3 regions of the Sphingomonas sp. DMC6 genome follow, and region 3 is predicted to be linked to each of the others. Evidence: riboswitches for the same ligand, from Rfam matches in the RefSeq annotation. Region 3 holds a riboswitch; each other region holds the start of a gene.
What was found. Region 3 has a riboswitch for cobalamin ahead of ACT53M_RS05445 (hypothetical protein). Riboswitches for the same ligand answer to the same signal wherever they lie in the genome.
Positions count from the first base shown of each region.

Region 1 (4,367 bases), on a different contig from region 3:
CGTCGCCTTCTGCTGGGCAAGCTGCCCGGCGGCGATTTCATAGGCATCGCTGGCAGCTATGGTGTTGACGAATTTCTGACCCGACACCGGCGCGGCGGCAGTTTCGTTGCCGGCCATGCCGTTCATCGCATTCGCATCCATGCCGCTGACATTTTCGTCGGCGGGCATGCTGGTGACCATATTGTCGGTGTTGCCCGCTGCCATGCCGTTGTCGGCACGTTCGCCGCCATTATGGCAGGCGGCAAGGGCGGCGACCGGCAAGACGCCAAGGATCAACAACGATTTCTTCATGAGCGCATCCTCCTGTTTCCTTGGCGCGATTGAACGCGCGGGCGGTATCGCCGTTCCGGTAACGCCTCGAATCGTCCCGAAACTTTGCCGCTCCGGCGAAACGACTTGGGGAAAAGGGAGGAATACTGATGCAGGTTAGGCTTGGAACGGCCGGAAGTGGTGGCTAGCCGCCGTTCACCCGTGCAAACGAATACCGTCCACTGTCCGCGGGATTACCAAGCAATTCCAGTTGGTGGGGATGAGCTGGATCGTCGAGACGTAGCTTAAGCGGGTAAGCATCATACCTGACGATGAAGGCATGCGCTGACGCTCCAACGAATGCCGCTGGCAGCACATACGGGCCTACCTTGTCCCGCTCTATGATGTAATCAACACGCTGATTTGCAACGGTCATCACCCCGTCGTGCAAGACGATCGTGCCACAACAGGCGCTTGAATATCGGCCGTTCGCAATACCGATCGGCAAACGCGGTTCTCCCGAGAGCGCAATGTAAGCCCACGCAGAAAGAACCATGACCACGGTAGCGATCCCAACAGTCTTATTTGCGCTCATGATGCCTGTTTTGAACTGGCACAGGCATGTCCGCAACTGGCCGCAGCCCCCATTCGGCTTTACCCCTTGCCCCGCCCCGCCGCTTGCCGCTACAGGCCGGCGCGTGACGGGTGTCCCCCTTGGCCGGGGGATGAAAAGGGAATTCGGTCTGCAAGTCCGAAGCTGCCCCCGCAACTGTAGCCGGCGAGCCTGCACGCCACAAAGCCACTGGACCTGTTCCGGGAAGGCGGCGTGCCCAGGCGATGACCCGGAAGCCAGGAGACCTGCCCGCCACAGTCGATTCCTTTGCGCGGGCGGGGTGTACCGGGCGAACGGGGCTGAAATCCCCGCGTGAGCGACACCAAACCAGCGGCGCGTCCCGGCCCCCGGGGCGGGCCCGTTTCGAGGTGTCTTGAAGCAATGCGTTACCTGAACTTCCTTTGCGCGACCGGTGCCCTGCTGGTGCCGTTCGCGGCCCATGCCCAGCAGGACGATTCCAGCAAGACCGACAACGAAGTCGTCGTCGTCGCCAGCGGCGTTGCCCAGCCGATCGACCAGGTCGGCCGCTCGGTCACCATCATCGACCGCGCCGAAATCGAGCAGCGCCAGACGCTGGTGCTGTCGGACCTGCTGGCCACCACACCCGGCGTCACCGTCACCCGCAATGGCGGGATGGGCACCCAGACGAATGTGAACATCCGCGGCGCCCAGAGCGAACAGACGCTGGTGCTGATCGACGGCATTCGCGTGAACGACCCTTCCTCGACCGGCGGCGCCTATAATTTCGGCAGCCTGCTCGCCGGCTCGATCGAGCGGGTGGAAGTGCTGCGCGGTCCCAATTCGGTGATCTGGGGCAGCCAGGCGATCGGCGGCGTCGTCAACGTCACCACGCTGCAGGGCAGCGAAGGCCTGAAGGCCCGCGCCAATGCCGAAGGCGGCAGCTATGGCACGTTCAGCGGCAATGCCGCACTCGCGGGCGGCAATGACCGCATCACCGCCGGGCTGACCGCCGGCTATACCACCACCGACGGTATTTCCGCCGCGGCCAATGGCAAGGAAGCCGATGGCTATCGCCAGTTCGGCGCGACCGGCAATGTTCAGGTCAAGCTGGTCGAAGGCCTGTCGCTCGACCTGCGCGGCTATTATGCCGATTCCAAGGTCGATCTCGACGGCTACGCCCCGCCCACCTATGCGTTCGGCGACACCGGCGAATATGCCAAGACGCGCGAATTCTACGGCTATGCCGGGTTGAAGGGCGACCTGTTCGGCGGCAAGCTCCACAACCGGCTGGGCTTCACCTATTCGAACATCAACCGCGACGGCTATAATCCCGCCACCACGCCGACGCTGGAATATGCCTATCGCGGCCGCGCCGAGCGCTACCTCTATCAGGGCGACGCGCAGTTGCTCGACCAGTTGCGCGTCGTGTTCGGCGCCGAACATGAAGACAGCCGCATCCGCTTCAACGATGGCGGCCCGGGCACCACGGCAAAATCGGTCGGCGTCACCAGCGTCTATGGCCAGGCGATCGTGACGCCCGTGGCGCCGGTGACGGTGACGGCGGGCGTGCGTAACGACGACCACGACACGTTCGGCAACCACTGGACCTGGAACACCGATCTGGCGGTGCGCGCCACCCCCGGCACGCTGCTCCACGCCAGCTATGGCGAAGGCTTCAAGGCACCGACGCTGTACCAGCTCTACAGCGCTTACGGGAACGCGGCTCTCCAGCCGGAAACCGCGAAGAGCTACGAGGCGGGCATCCGCCAGTCGATCGCCGGCAATCAGGTCGCGATCGGCTTCACCTGGTTCCACCGCGATGCCGACAACCAGATCGACTATAACTTCGTCACGTCGAGCTATTACAACATCAACAGCACCCGCGCCGAGGGCGTGGAGCTGGAAGCGGTGCTGCACCCGGTCGCGGCCTTCACGGTGCGCGGCAGCTTCACCCATGTCTATGCGCAGAGCCTGAGCGGCAGCACGCTGGGCAAGGATCTGCCGCGCCGCCCGCGTGACACCGGCAGCGTTTCGGCCGATTACCGCTTTCCCTTCGGGCTTGCGATCGGTGGCACAGTGACGATGGTGGGCGACAGCTTCAACGATGCGGGCAACAAGACGCGGATCGACGGCTATGCGCTGGCGAGCATCCGCGCCGAAATGCCGGTCAATCGCCTGCTGTCGGTCTATGCCCGGGTCGAGAACCTGACCGACGAACGCTATCAGACGATTACCGGCTACGGCACGCTGGGCCGCGCTGCCTATGGCGGCGTCCGGTTGCGGTTCAACTGATGCGAAGCGCCGCGCTGCTCGTCTGCCTGATGGCCGCGAGTTGCGCGGCGCCCCCGCCCGGTCCGCAGGGCGGCGGGGGCATCGTGTCGATGAACCCGTGCGCCGATGCGGTGCTGGTGGAACTGGTGCCGCCGGCCCGCATCGCCGCGCTCAGCCATTATTCGATGCGCGAAGATTCGACCTCGATACCGCTGGAAGTTGCACGGAAGTTCCACGCCAATAACGGCACGGCGGAAGAAGTGATCGCGCTGCGGCCCGATCTGGTGATCGCCAGCAGCTTCACCCCGCCTTCGACGCGCGAGGCCTTTGCCCGCGCGCATCTGAAGACGCTCTATATCAACATGCCGGGCACCATTGCCGCCAGCCAGGCGCAAGTGACCGAACTGGCCGAGGCGGTCGGGGCGCCGGCAAGGGGCGACGCGCTCAACGCCCGCATCGACGCCGCCGTCGCGGCTGCCCGCTGGCACGGCCCCAGCGCCCCTGCCCTGCTGTGGATCGGCGGCAACCTCGTCACCGGCGGCAAGACCTTGCTCGACGACATGATGACGCATGCCGGCTTTTCCAATCAGGCGGCGCATTATGGCCTGCAGCACACGGGTCATCTGCCGATGGAGCGCGTGATCGCCGATCCGCCGCGCGTGATGATGGCTCCCGAAGGCGCCGGCCACGACAGCGATTCGCGCGCCGCCGGCCTGCGCAGGCGCGTGATCGCGGAGACCGGCCTGCCCGTAACGCAGGCAGTGTTTCCCCGCCCGCTCGTCAATTGCGGCGGCCCGGTGATCATAGCGGCGATGGCGCGGCTGGCGGAAATCCGGCGGGGGGTGCGGTGAGAATGGCCAACCTGCCCAGCGCAATTCCCCTCCCGCTTGCGGGAGGGGTCAGGGGAGGGACCGACGTGGAAGAAGCGCAATGCCGTTTCGATCCGTGGCCTATGGCATCCCCCTCCCCCAGCCCCTCCCGCAAGCGGGAGGGGAGCGCTTGCCGAAGCCGGCGCAGCGCTTCGATCGCGCACAAACCAAGGCCGCCCCAATGACCCGCACCGCCCTCAACCTCACCCTCGCCTTCCTCACCGCCCTGCTGTTCGTCGGCTCGCTTGCGGCCGGCAAGCTGTGGGTGCCGTTCGATGCCTGGTTCAGCCACGATCCGCGCTGGTGGATCATCGCCGAGCTGCGCCTGCCGCGCGCGGTGCTGGGGCTGGCGATAGGGGCGGCGCTCGGCCTGTCCGGCGCGGTGCTGCAAGGATTTCTGCGCA
Region 1 is NZ_JBQUYT010000009.1:57,083-61,449, forward strand. Features, by position in the region: gene ACT53M_RS17425 (DUF4142 domain-containing protein) at 1-291, opposite strand, end outside; gene ACT53M_RS17430 (hypothetical protein) at 455-844, opposite strand; cobalamin riboswitch at 936-1,129, shown strand; gene ACT53M_RS17435 (TonB-dependent receptor plug domain-containing protein) at 1,244-3,115, shown strand; gene ACT53M_RS17440 (ABC transporter substrate-binding protein) at 3,115-3,945, shown strand; gene ACT53M_RS17445 (FecCD family ABC transporter permease) at 4,145-4,367, shown strand, end outside.
Region 1: another riboswitch for cobalamin. It lies ahead of ACT53M_RS17435 (TonB-dependent receptor plug domain-containing protein); the one in region 3 lies ahead of ACT53M_RS05445 (hypothetical protein).

Region 2 (4,367 bases), on a different contig from region 3:
GCTCATCGCAACAGCTGACCAGCGAAAGTGGCGGCGAGCAGGCCGGTCTCAACCAGCTCGATACCGGCACCATGGCCATCGCCGGAGATTCCGCCGATCGCCCGGTAGAGCCAACGGCCCCACAGGAGGAACAGGAGCGGCGCGAGGACCAGTCCGGGCAAGATGGCACAGGCCAGCAGCAACAGGGTGGCCCAGAAGCCGATCGTCCCCAGCCTGACCGCGCCACCGAAGCGTGTACCAAGACCTTGATGCAAGGGCGGCAGCCAGCACGCCCAGACGAGCGGCCCCATACGGGCGACGGCGGGGATAAGTACGATGTTCCACCCGGCGCCGCGTGCCAGCACTGCGTGCAATAGTATGAGCTTGGCGAGCAGCTGCAGCACAACGGCGACAAGGCCAAAACTGCCGACATGGGGATCGGCCAGCACTGCGGCGACGCGTTCGCGGCCCTTGTGCGCGGCGCCGGCAGCATCGGCGATGTCGGCAAGCCCGTCGAGATGGAGCGCGCCCGTAATGCCGACCCACAGGAGCAAGGCCGCCAGCGTGGCAACCCAGCCATCTACAGGCGCAAGCAGCAGGGCCGGTGCGGTCATCACCGCGCCGATCACGCCACCGACGAGCGGGAACCACCGTACCGACGCCGCGAAATCGGCAGCGTCTGCCTGGACCTGCGGCAGCGGCAACCGCGTCAGAAAATGCAGGGCGACAAGGAAGCGCTTCACGTCACGAGCCCGACGATCTCGCCGCCCCCGGGGTGCCCAGGCCATACTCTTATGGTCAGCAGCGCCGCATGGGGCAGGTGGAACGCCCAGAGCGCGGGGAAGTCGATCCGGCACGCCGCGGCAAGGGCAGCACGCATCGTCCCGCCATGAGTGACCACCAACGCAGTGCCGTGAAGCGTTGCCAGCGCCGTGCCCACGCGTGCGACCAGCGCACCCCAGCTTTCGGCCTCCGGCGGCGGCGCGCCAACGGGGTCGCGACGAAAGCGCGCCAGCGCGTCGGGATCGATAGCATCGAGCGCCATGCCGTCCCATTCGCCGAAACCCAGCTCGCACCAACGGGCATCTTCGTGCAGTGGCCGGTCGAACGCCGCGGCAAGCGCGAGAGCCGGCGCGCGCGCACGCGCCAAGGTGGAGCAATGGACGCTGTCGACCTCGAGCCGCATCGCGCGCGCGAGACAGGATTGCACGCCTTTGGGGGACGGCATGGCGTCCGTTCGGCCGATCAGCCGTCCGCCCGCTTCGGTTGCTCCATGCCGTAACAGGTATACCAGCACGCTGTTCATGCTGCGCCGGCAACTCCGGCTTCGGCGAAGGTTGCCATCTCCGCGTGCGCCTTCACTGCCGCGCGCAGGAGCAGTGCGGCGACGGCTGCCCCGCTCGCTTCGCCCAGGCGCATGTCTAGCCGAAGCAATGGATCCAGCCCGAGCCGCTCGAGCAGCAGCCCATGCCCCGGTTCCGCCGAACAATGGCTGGCGATGCAATGCGCAGTGATGTCAGGTGCGGTTGCCGCCAGCGGTGCCAGCGCCGCGCAGCAGATATAGCCGTCCAGCAACACCGGAATGCCATATTGCCGTGCGGCGAGCACCGCCCCGGCGATGGCAGCGATCTCGCGACCGCCGACGCGCCGCATCGTCTCGAATGCGCTTTGTGGGGCTTTGGCATGGTGGGTGATCGCTTGGGCGACCGCAGTCCGCTTCGCCTCCAGCGCCGGGCCGTGTACGCCGGTGCCCGGCCCTACCCAGTCGGCCGCGTCGCCGCCAAAGCTGCGCAGGCAGAGCGCGGCCGCACTTGCCGAATTGGCGATGCCCATTTCGCCCAGAAGCAGCAGGTCGAGGGTGGGATCGACCGCCTGAGCACCGACCGACAGCGCCGCGAGGCAGTCCGCTTCGTCCATCGCGGGCGCCATGGTGAAGTCGGCAGTTGGGCGGTCGATGTCGATGGGAATAACCTTAAGCGCGACATCGGCTGCATCCGCCAGTGCATTGATCGCTGCACCGCCGGCCTCGAAATTGGCGACCATTTGTGCGGTCACTTCCGCCGGAAAAGCGCTGACGCCCCGAGCGGCGATGCCATGATTGCCGGCGAAGACAATCGCCTCCGCGCGTTCGATGCGGGGAATGGCGCGTCCCTGCCATCCGGCGAGGAACACTGCGATCCCCTCGAGCCGGCCGAGCGATCCCGCAGGCTTGGTAAGCTGCGCCTGCCGCACCCGCGCCTTTTCGGTCGCGTGCACATCGGTATCGGGCAGCGCCGACAACGAGGCTTCAAAGGCCGCGACGCTGGGAAAGCCGCTCATTCGGGAAGCATCCCGGCCGGCGGGGTACGGACAAGGAAATGCCCCCGCACACCCTGGGGCCATCGCGCATAGGGAACACACCCGTCTTCGCTGGCGGCATATTCTGCTGCGAAATCGAGGATCGCACGGGCATCATCGCTCTGCGGCGCAAAGCGTCCGAGCACATATCCCATCCTCCCAGGCCCACGCAGATGCACCGTGCAATGCTCGGTGCAGGCGAACAGGCAGGGCATGCGATGCACCGCGATGCCGGTATAGCGTTCGTCTTCCGCCTTCAGCGATTCCAGTGCCTCCGCGAGCCGCGCGCCGCCGCGCACGCCTTCGGCATCCTCCCGCAGTTCCGCGTCATGGCGGCAGGTGCTGCAAGCAACGATGGCGACGCCATCGGCAACGGGCCGCAGCATCGTCATCGCGGTGCCCCGGCACAGCCGAATGCCGCGCCTGCACGCGACGTGAAAACATGAACTCGAACCATCAAGACCACTCCCGAGCCATCACGATGCGCGTGCGGCTTGATACGGGAGCAGCCTGGAACACGATCACGCGCGCCAGCGCCCCGCGCCATGCCGCGCGAGCCTTGCTGTCGTCGCTCGAGGATATCCCCGCCCGGTCGGCACACCCTGTCCGCCCGAGAAACGACCGCGAACGGCAGGTCTCCTGGCTCGCGGGTCCATGCCTGAGTCCGGCCGCCTTCTCGGGCATCGAAACGCCCAATGGCATATGGCCGAACGGCTCGCCGCTCACAGTTGCAGGGGCAGCCGGGGTCTTGAACCCCGTTCCCTTTTAATCCCCTCTCGGGGAACCGGTCGCGTTTGATGGGTTAAGGGGTTTGGCGCCGCCGATCAAGCCGGCGGCAGAACGAGCTGTAGCCCCAGGGACTTTACTGGTAGATCTGGGCACTGACGGGCAGCAGGTCGTCCACGCGGACCAACAACGTCAACAGGTCGGCCAGCGCTTCCGATCCCTGTCCCAGCCGACGGACACCATGCAGCGCATGGGTGGCCGCATAGGTGCTGGCGATGACACCGGTGAGATCGGGGTGGCGCGCGATCAACCCTTCGTTCCGGTTCACGCGCACGAGCAACCATGCCGCCTTATGAGCGGCGTCTACGAGCTGGATGCGCTCAGAGGCGAGAAATGCCCAGCTTCCCGTCGCCTCGATCACCGCGCTGGACAGCGATTCCAGCGCGTCGATGAGATGCCGGGGCGTGGACATGGTCGCTTCCTCAAGGGGCGCAGCAATACGCCGGTCAGCAGTCTCGTTCGTCCGCCAGCTACGCACCCGCGGCAATGGCTTGCGCGGCAGGACCGGTTCGTTCCGATTATCGCGTGCGGCGTGAATAACCATAACGAGTTTCCCTGCTGCTCAGGAACTTCCATGCCGCAGTTTGAAGGCGGTAACAGTGGCCAAGGCCACAGTCTCAATGTGATTTTTCGCACATGTGAAGGCGAGCGCCGCGAACGCTGGTGCGAAAACCCACAGACATTTTCCGCTCCCTTGATGCAGCTTCCCGCCGGGATCGCGCGGTAACCGCGCTGCGCAAAGTGGGGGATGTACGATGCACAAGATGATCAGCAGCAAGCACCTTGAGTCCGTAAGCGATCTTACGCTCACTGCGCCGATCCGGCAGGGTTTTGTCGATGCGTTCGAGAGCGTTACGTTCGAGTCGCGGCTGCGCATGGTACTGAAAGGGTTGTTCAAGCTTCGTGCGACCGCGCGCGAACATTCCGCTCGCCAGCCTTTCGTAGATACCTCCGCGCGCATCCATTCCCTGCTCGATTATCGTATCGCCATCCTGGATACAGAGCCGAAACGGTTGTTGTTGGGTGCCACCTTCGATCGCCCGCTTGAGCCCTATATGCGGCTGATCTGGAACCCGCTAGGGCCGTTGCTCGACCTGATCTTTTGTAACTGCGAAGGCTATGTCACGGCCACCGAGCATGGCTTTCCGGACTATCTCGCCTGGGTGCGCCAGAGCCAGGTCGACAGCAATTTCTTCTTCTCCGCAAACGGCAACAGCATCGACGATATGCAATATGCGCTGCATATCGAGCGGCTGGAGCGCGAG
Region 2 is NZ_JBQUYT010000001.1:412,098-416,464, reverse strand. Features, by position in the region: gene ACT53M_RS01745 (aminotransferase class I/II-fold pyridoxal phosphate-dependent enzyme) at 1-6, opposite strand, end outside; gene cobS (adenosylcobinamide-GDP ribazoletransferase) at 3-722, opposite strand; gene ACT53M_RS01735 (histidine phosphatase family protein) at 719-1,285, opposite strand; gene cobT (nicotinate-nucleotide--dimethylbenzimidazole phosphoribosyltransferase) at 1,282-2,298, opposite strand; gene ACT53M_RS01725 (DUF1636 domain-containing protein) at 2,295-2,702, opposite strand; cobalamin riboswitch at 2,929-3,120, opposite strand; gene ACT53M_RS01720 (hypothetical protein) at 3,179-3,514, opposite strand; partial or broken gene ACT53M_RS01715 (Dyp-type peroxidase) at 3,858-4,367, shown strand, end outside.
Region 2: another riboswitch for cobalamin. It lies ahead of ACT53M_RS01725 (DUF1636 domain-containing protein); the one in region 3 lies ahead of ACT53M_RS05445 (hypothetical protein).

Region 3 (4,367 bases):
GACGCTAAAGCCAAGCGGCTGTCGCTGCAATGAACGGGCGATAACCTGAGTCGATTTCGCGTTCGGGTGGTTCTACCGGTTGATCCCCCCGCATCGCTTCGTTATAGGGCTCGCCCTCAGGCCCTTTCCGGAGACGTGGGTGAGTGGCTGAAACCAGCGGTTTGCTAAACCGCCGTACGGGGATTACTCGTACCGAGGGTTCGAATCCCTCCGTCTCCGCCATTCAATTACAATAAAATCAACGGGTTAAGTCGGAAAGGCCCGGCTGTGCCATTGGCACACCCGCCGGCGCGCAGCGGATGCGGCATCGAAGGCGTCCCCATATTTCGTTTCGCGGCGTTCCGGTTGTTGCTAACGGGGCGGCGCGATGATCATTTCTGCACCCACCGACTATCGGGAAGCCGCCCGGCGCCGGCTGCCCCGCTTTCTATTCGACTATATCGATGGCGGTGCCGTCACCGAAAGCACGATGCGCAGCAACGTGGCCGAATTGCAGGGCGTGGCGCTTCGCCAGCGCGTGCTGCACGGCGTGGGCGAGCCTGACCTGGGTACGGAAATTCTAGGCAGCCCCTGGGCGCTACCGTTCGCGCTGGCCCCAGTCGGTGCCACCGGCATGTATGCGCGTCGCGGCGAAGTGCAGGCGGCGCGCGCGGCGGCGGCAAAGGGCATTCCCTATATCCTCTCCACCGTCTCGGTCTGCTCGATCGAGGAAGTCGCCGAACATGCCGAGGGCGATCTGTGGTCGCAGCTCTATGTGCTCAAGGATCGCGGCTATATGCAGAGCTCGCTCGAGCGGGCCTGGGCCGCGGGCATGAAGACGCTGGTCTTCACGGTCGACATGCCGGCGCCGGGTTCGCGCTATCGCGATCGCCATTCGGGCATGGCGGGCAGCGGCGCCACGCTGCGCCAGTACATGCAAGCGGTGATGCATCCGCGCTGGGCGCTCGATGTGGGCGTGCTGGGCAGGCCGCTCTCGTTCGGCAATATCGAGCGCTATACCGGCCGCCGGATGCGGATGAAGGATTATACCGGTTTCCTGTCGCGGAATTTCGATCCCTCGATCCGCTGGTCCGACCTCGAATGGATTCGCGAGAGCTGGAAGGGCAAGCTGGTCCTGAAGGGCATATTGGACCCGGAGGATGCGCGCGACGCCGCACGGCTGGGGGCTGATGCCATCATCGTTTCCAACCATGGCGGCCGCCAGCTCGATGGTGCGATCCCCACCGCGCGCGCGCTTCCTTATGTGGCGGACGCGATTGCGGGCGACATGACCGTGCTTGCCGATTCGGGCATACGCTCCGGGCTGGACGTGGCGCGGATGCTGGCGCTGGGCGCGCAGGGCGTCCTGCTCGGCCGAAGCTATGTCTATGCGTTGGCGGCGCGGGGCCAAGCCGGCGTCGAACATCTGCTGGAGCTGATCGCGGCCGACTTGCGGGTGACGATGATCCTCACCGGAGCCCGGACCATCGCCGACATCACTCGCGATCAGCTGGTCGCCGTCGAGGCAGAGATCGTACGCGGGCGCAGCGCGCAGTAAGCGCCCGGCGCGCTGGCTTGTGCCCGTCGCGCGGCGCGCCTATCACGAGCAGCGTAACGGGTGCCCGAAAGGGCTTAATCGGGAAGTCCGGGCGGTGGGTCTCCACCAAAGCCGGCACTGCTCCCGCAACTGTAGCCGGTGAGCGCATCGCCATCATGCCATTGGGGGCCTGGCCCCCGAGAAGGCGGCGACGGCGCGACGATCCGGCAAGTCAGGAAACCGGCCCGATACCGTCGTTCCTTCGCGCGGGCGGGATGTACCGGGCGGACGAGGGCTATCCCTTGGCGGACGACAAGCCGTGTCTGTTGCCGAAGGGAAGCCCGATGTCGAAGCACCGCTGACCTGATCTCGCAGCCGCGATGCCACCCGTGCATCGCCCGCTTCCCCATGCCCGCCCGCGCGGCGGCAACGGCCATTCCACCCCCTGTTCCGGGAGAATGCCATGATCGATACCCCCCGTTTCCAGCGCATCGTCTTTGCGCTGCTCGTGTTGGTGACGCTCGTCACCCGCAGCCATTCGCTCAGCCCGTTCGTGCATCTGCCCGAGACGGCGCTGGCCAGCTTCTTCGTGCTCGGCTTCTTCGTGCCGCGCACCCTGGCGTTCGCGGCGCTGTTCGCGCTGACCTTCGCGATCGACGTGGTCGTAATCCGCTTGTTCGGCCAGTCCGATTTCTGCTTCACCGCCGCCTATGCGATGCTGGTGCCGGCATACGGCGTGATGTGGTTCGCCGGGCGCTGGATGCGCGATCGTGCCGGTGTGCGGTTGGCCGCGCTGCCCGCCATCGCGCTGGTGCTGATTGCCGCAAGCTTCGTGTCGGAGCTGCTGTCGAGCGGCGGCTTCTATTTTCTCAGCGGCCGGTTCGACGCGCCGACGCTGGCGGGCCTCCTGCCCCGCATTGCCCGCTATTATCCGCCGACGCTGCTGGCGACACTGATCTGGGCAGGTGCAACCGCCGGCACGGTAGCGGTATTGCTCGCGCTGCGGCCCGACCTGCGCCGGGTGCGCGCACGATGAGCCTGTCCGAGGAAGAGCGAAACCGCCAGCATCGCGAGCGCGCGCAGAAGCACAAGGCGGTGGTCGATGCGAAGATCGCCGCTGCCACCGGGGACAAGGGCCTGTTGCTGGTGCTGACTGGCAACGGCAAGGGCAAGTCGTCCAGCGCCTTCGGCATGGTCGCGCGCACGCTAGGCTATGGCCGCAAGGCGGCGGTGTTCCAGTTCATCAAGGGTGCCGAGGAAGTGGGCGAGCGCGCCTTCTTTGCCGGCCACCCCGATGTCGTCTGGGAACGCTGCGGTGAAGGCTTTACCTGGGAGACGCAGGACCGCCAGCGCGACATCGCCGCCGCCCGCGCGGGGTGGGAAAAGGCCAAGGCCGCGCTGGCCGATCCGGCAATCAGCCTGGTCGTGCTCGACGAGCTGACCTACCTCATCACCTATCGCTATCTGGAGCTGGACGAGGTGCTGTCGCCGATCCTCGCCCGCCCGGCGATGCAGCATGTCGTCATCACTGGCCGCGCCGCGCACGAGGCACTGGTCGAGGCCGCCGATACGGTCAGCAGCATCGGCGACGTCAAGCACGCCTTCCGCGCCGGTATCCGCGCGCAGGAGGGGGTCGACCGGTGAGCGTGGCATGCTGCCCGGCACTGCTCGTTGCGGCGCCGGCATCGGGCCAGGGCAAGACGCTGGTGACGGCGGCGCTCGCCCGCTTGCACCGGCGCGCCGGGCGGCGGGTCCGCGTGTTCAAATGCGGGCCTGACTTTCTCGACCCGATGATCCTTGAACAGGCGAGTGGCGGACCCGTCCATCAACTCGACCTGTTCATGGTCGGTGAGGATCGCTGCCGCGCGCTGCTCCATGCCGCCGCGTGCGAAGCGGACCTGATCCTGGTCGAAGGGGTGATGGGCCTGTTTGACGGCGATCCCTCGGCGGCCGACCTCGCCGCCCGCTTCGGCTTGCCGGTGCTGGCGGTGATCGATGGCAGCGCGATGGCGCAGACCTTCGGCGCGCTGGCGCTGGGTCTTTCCCGCTACCGCGCCGATGTGCGTGTCGCGGCGGTGCTCGCCAACCGGGTGGCGGGCGAACGCCATGCCGCGATGCTGGAAGCGAGCGTACCAAGCGACATCGCCTGGCTGGGCGCCTTGCCGCGCGACGGCGAGATCGGCTTTCCCGAACGCCATCTCGGGCTCGTGCAGGCGGGGGAGATCGCCGATCTTGATGCCCGGATCGACCGCGCCGCCGATCGCCTGCCCGCAGGGGCCGCATGGCTGCCAGACCCGGCCGCCTTTGCCGCGCCGGACCTGCCCGCAGCGCCACCGGCACTGGCCGGAGTGCGGATCGCCGTCGCGCACGATGCGGCGTTCGGTTTCCTCTATCCCGCCAATTGCGATTGCCTGACGGCGATGGGGGCGGAACTGTGCTTCTTCTCGCCGCTTGCCGACAGCGTGCTTCCGGATTGCGACGCGCTGTGGCTACCCGGCGGCTATCCCGAACTGCATCTGGAGGCGCTGGCGTCCAACCACGCGATGCGGGCGGCGATCCGCGCGCACCATGCCGCCGGCAAGCCGATCCTCGCCGAATGCGGGGGGATGCTCTATTGCCTCGACAGCCTTGGCGATGGCCGGGGCGGGCGTACGGCGATGCTGGGACTGATGCCCGGCGACGCAGTGCTGCAACCACGCCTTGCCGCGCTGGGACTACAGGCGCTGGCGCTTCCGCAAGGCGAATTGCGCGGCCACACCTTCCATTTCTCTCGACTGGAAACGCCGCTCGCGCCGTCCCTGCGCGCGACCAACCCGAACGGCGGGACGGGGGAGGCGCTGTTCCGCCACGG
Region 3 is NZ_JBQUYT010000002.1:335,233-339,599, reverse strand. Features, by position in the region: tRNA gene ACT53M_RS05455 (tRNA-Ser) at 130-222, shown strand; gene lldD (FMN-dependent L-lactate dehydrogenase LldD) at 368-1,537, shown strand; cobalamin riboswitch at 1,579-1,779, shown strand; gene ACT53M_RS05445 (hypothetical protein) at 1,980-2,552, shown strand; gene cobO (cob(I)yrinic acid a,c-diamide adenosyltransferase) at 2,549-3,160, shown strand; gene ACT53M_RS05435 (cobyrinate a,c-diamide synthase) at 3,157-4,367, shown strand, end outside.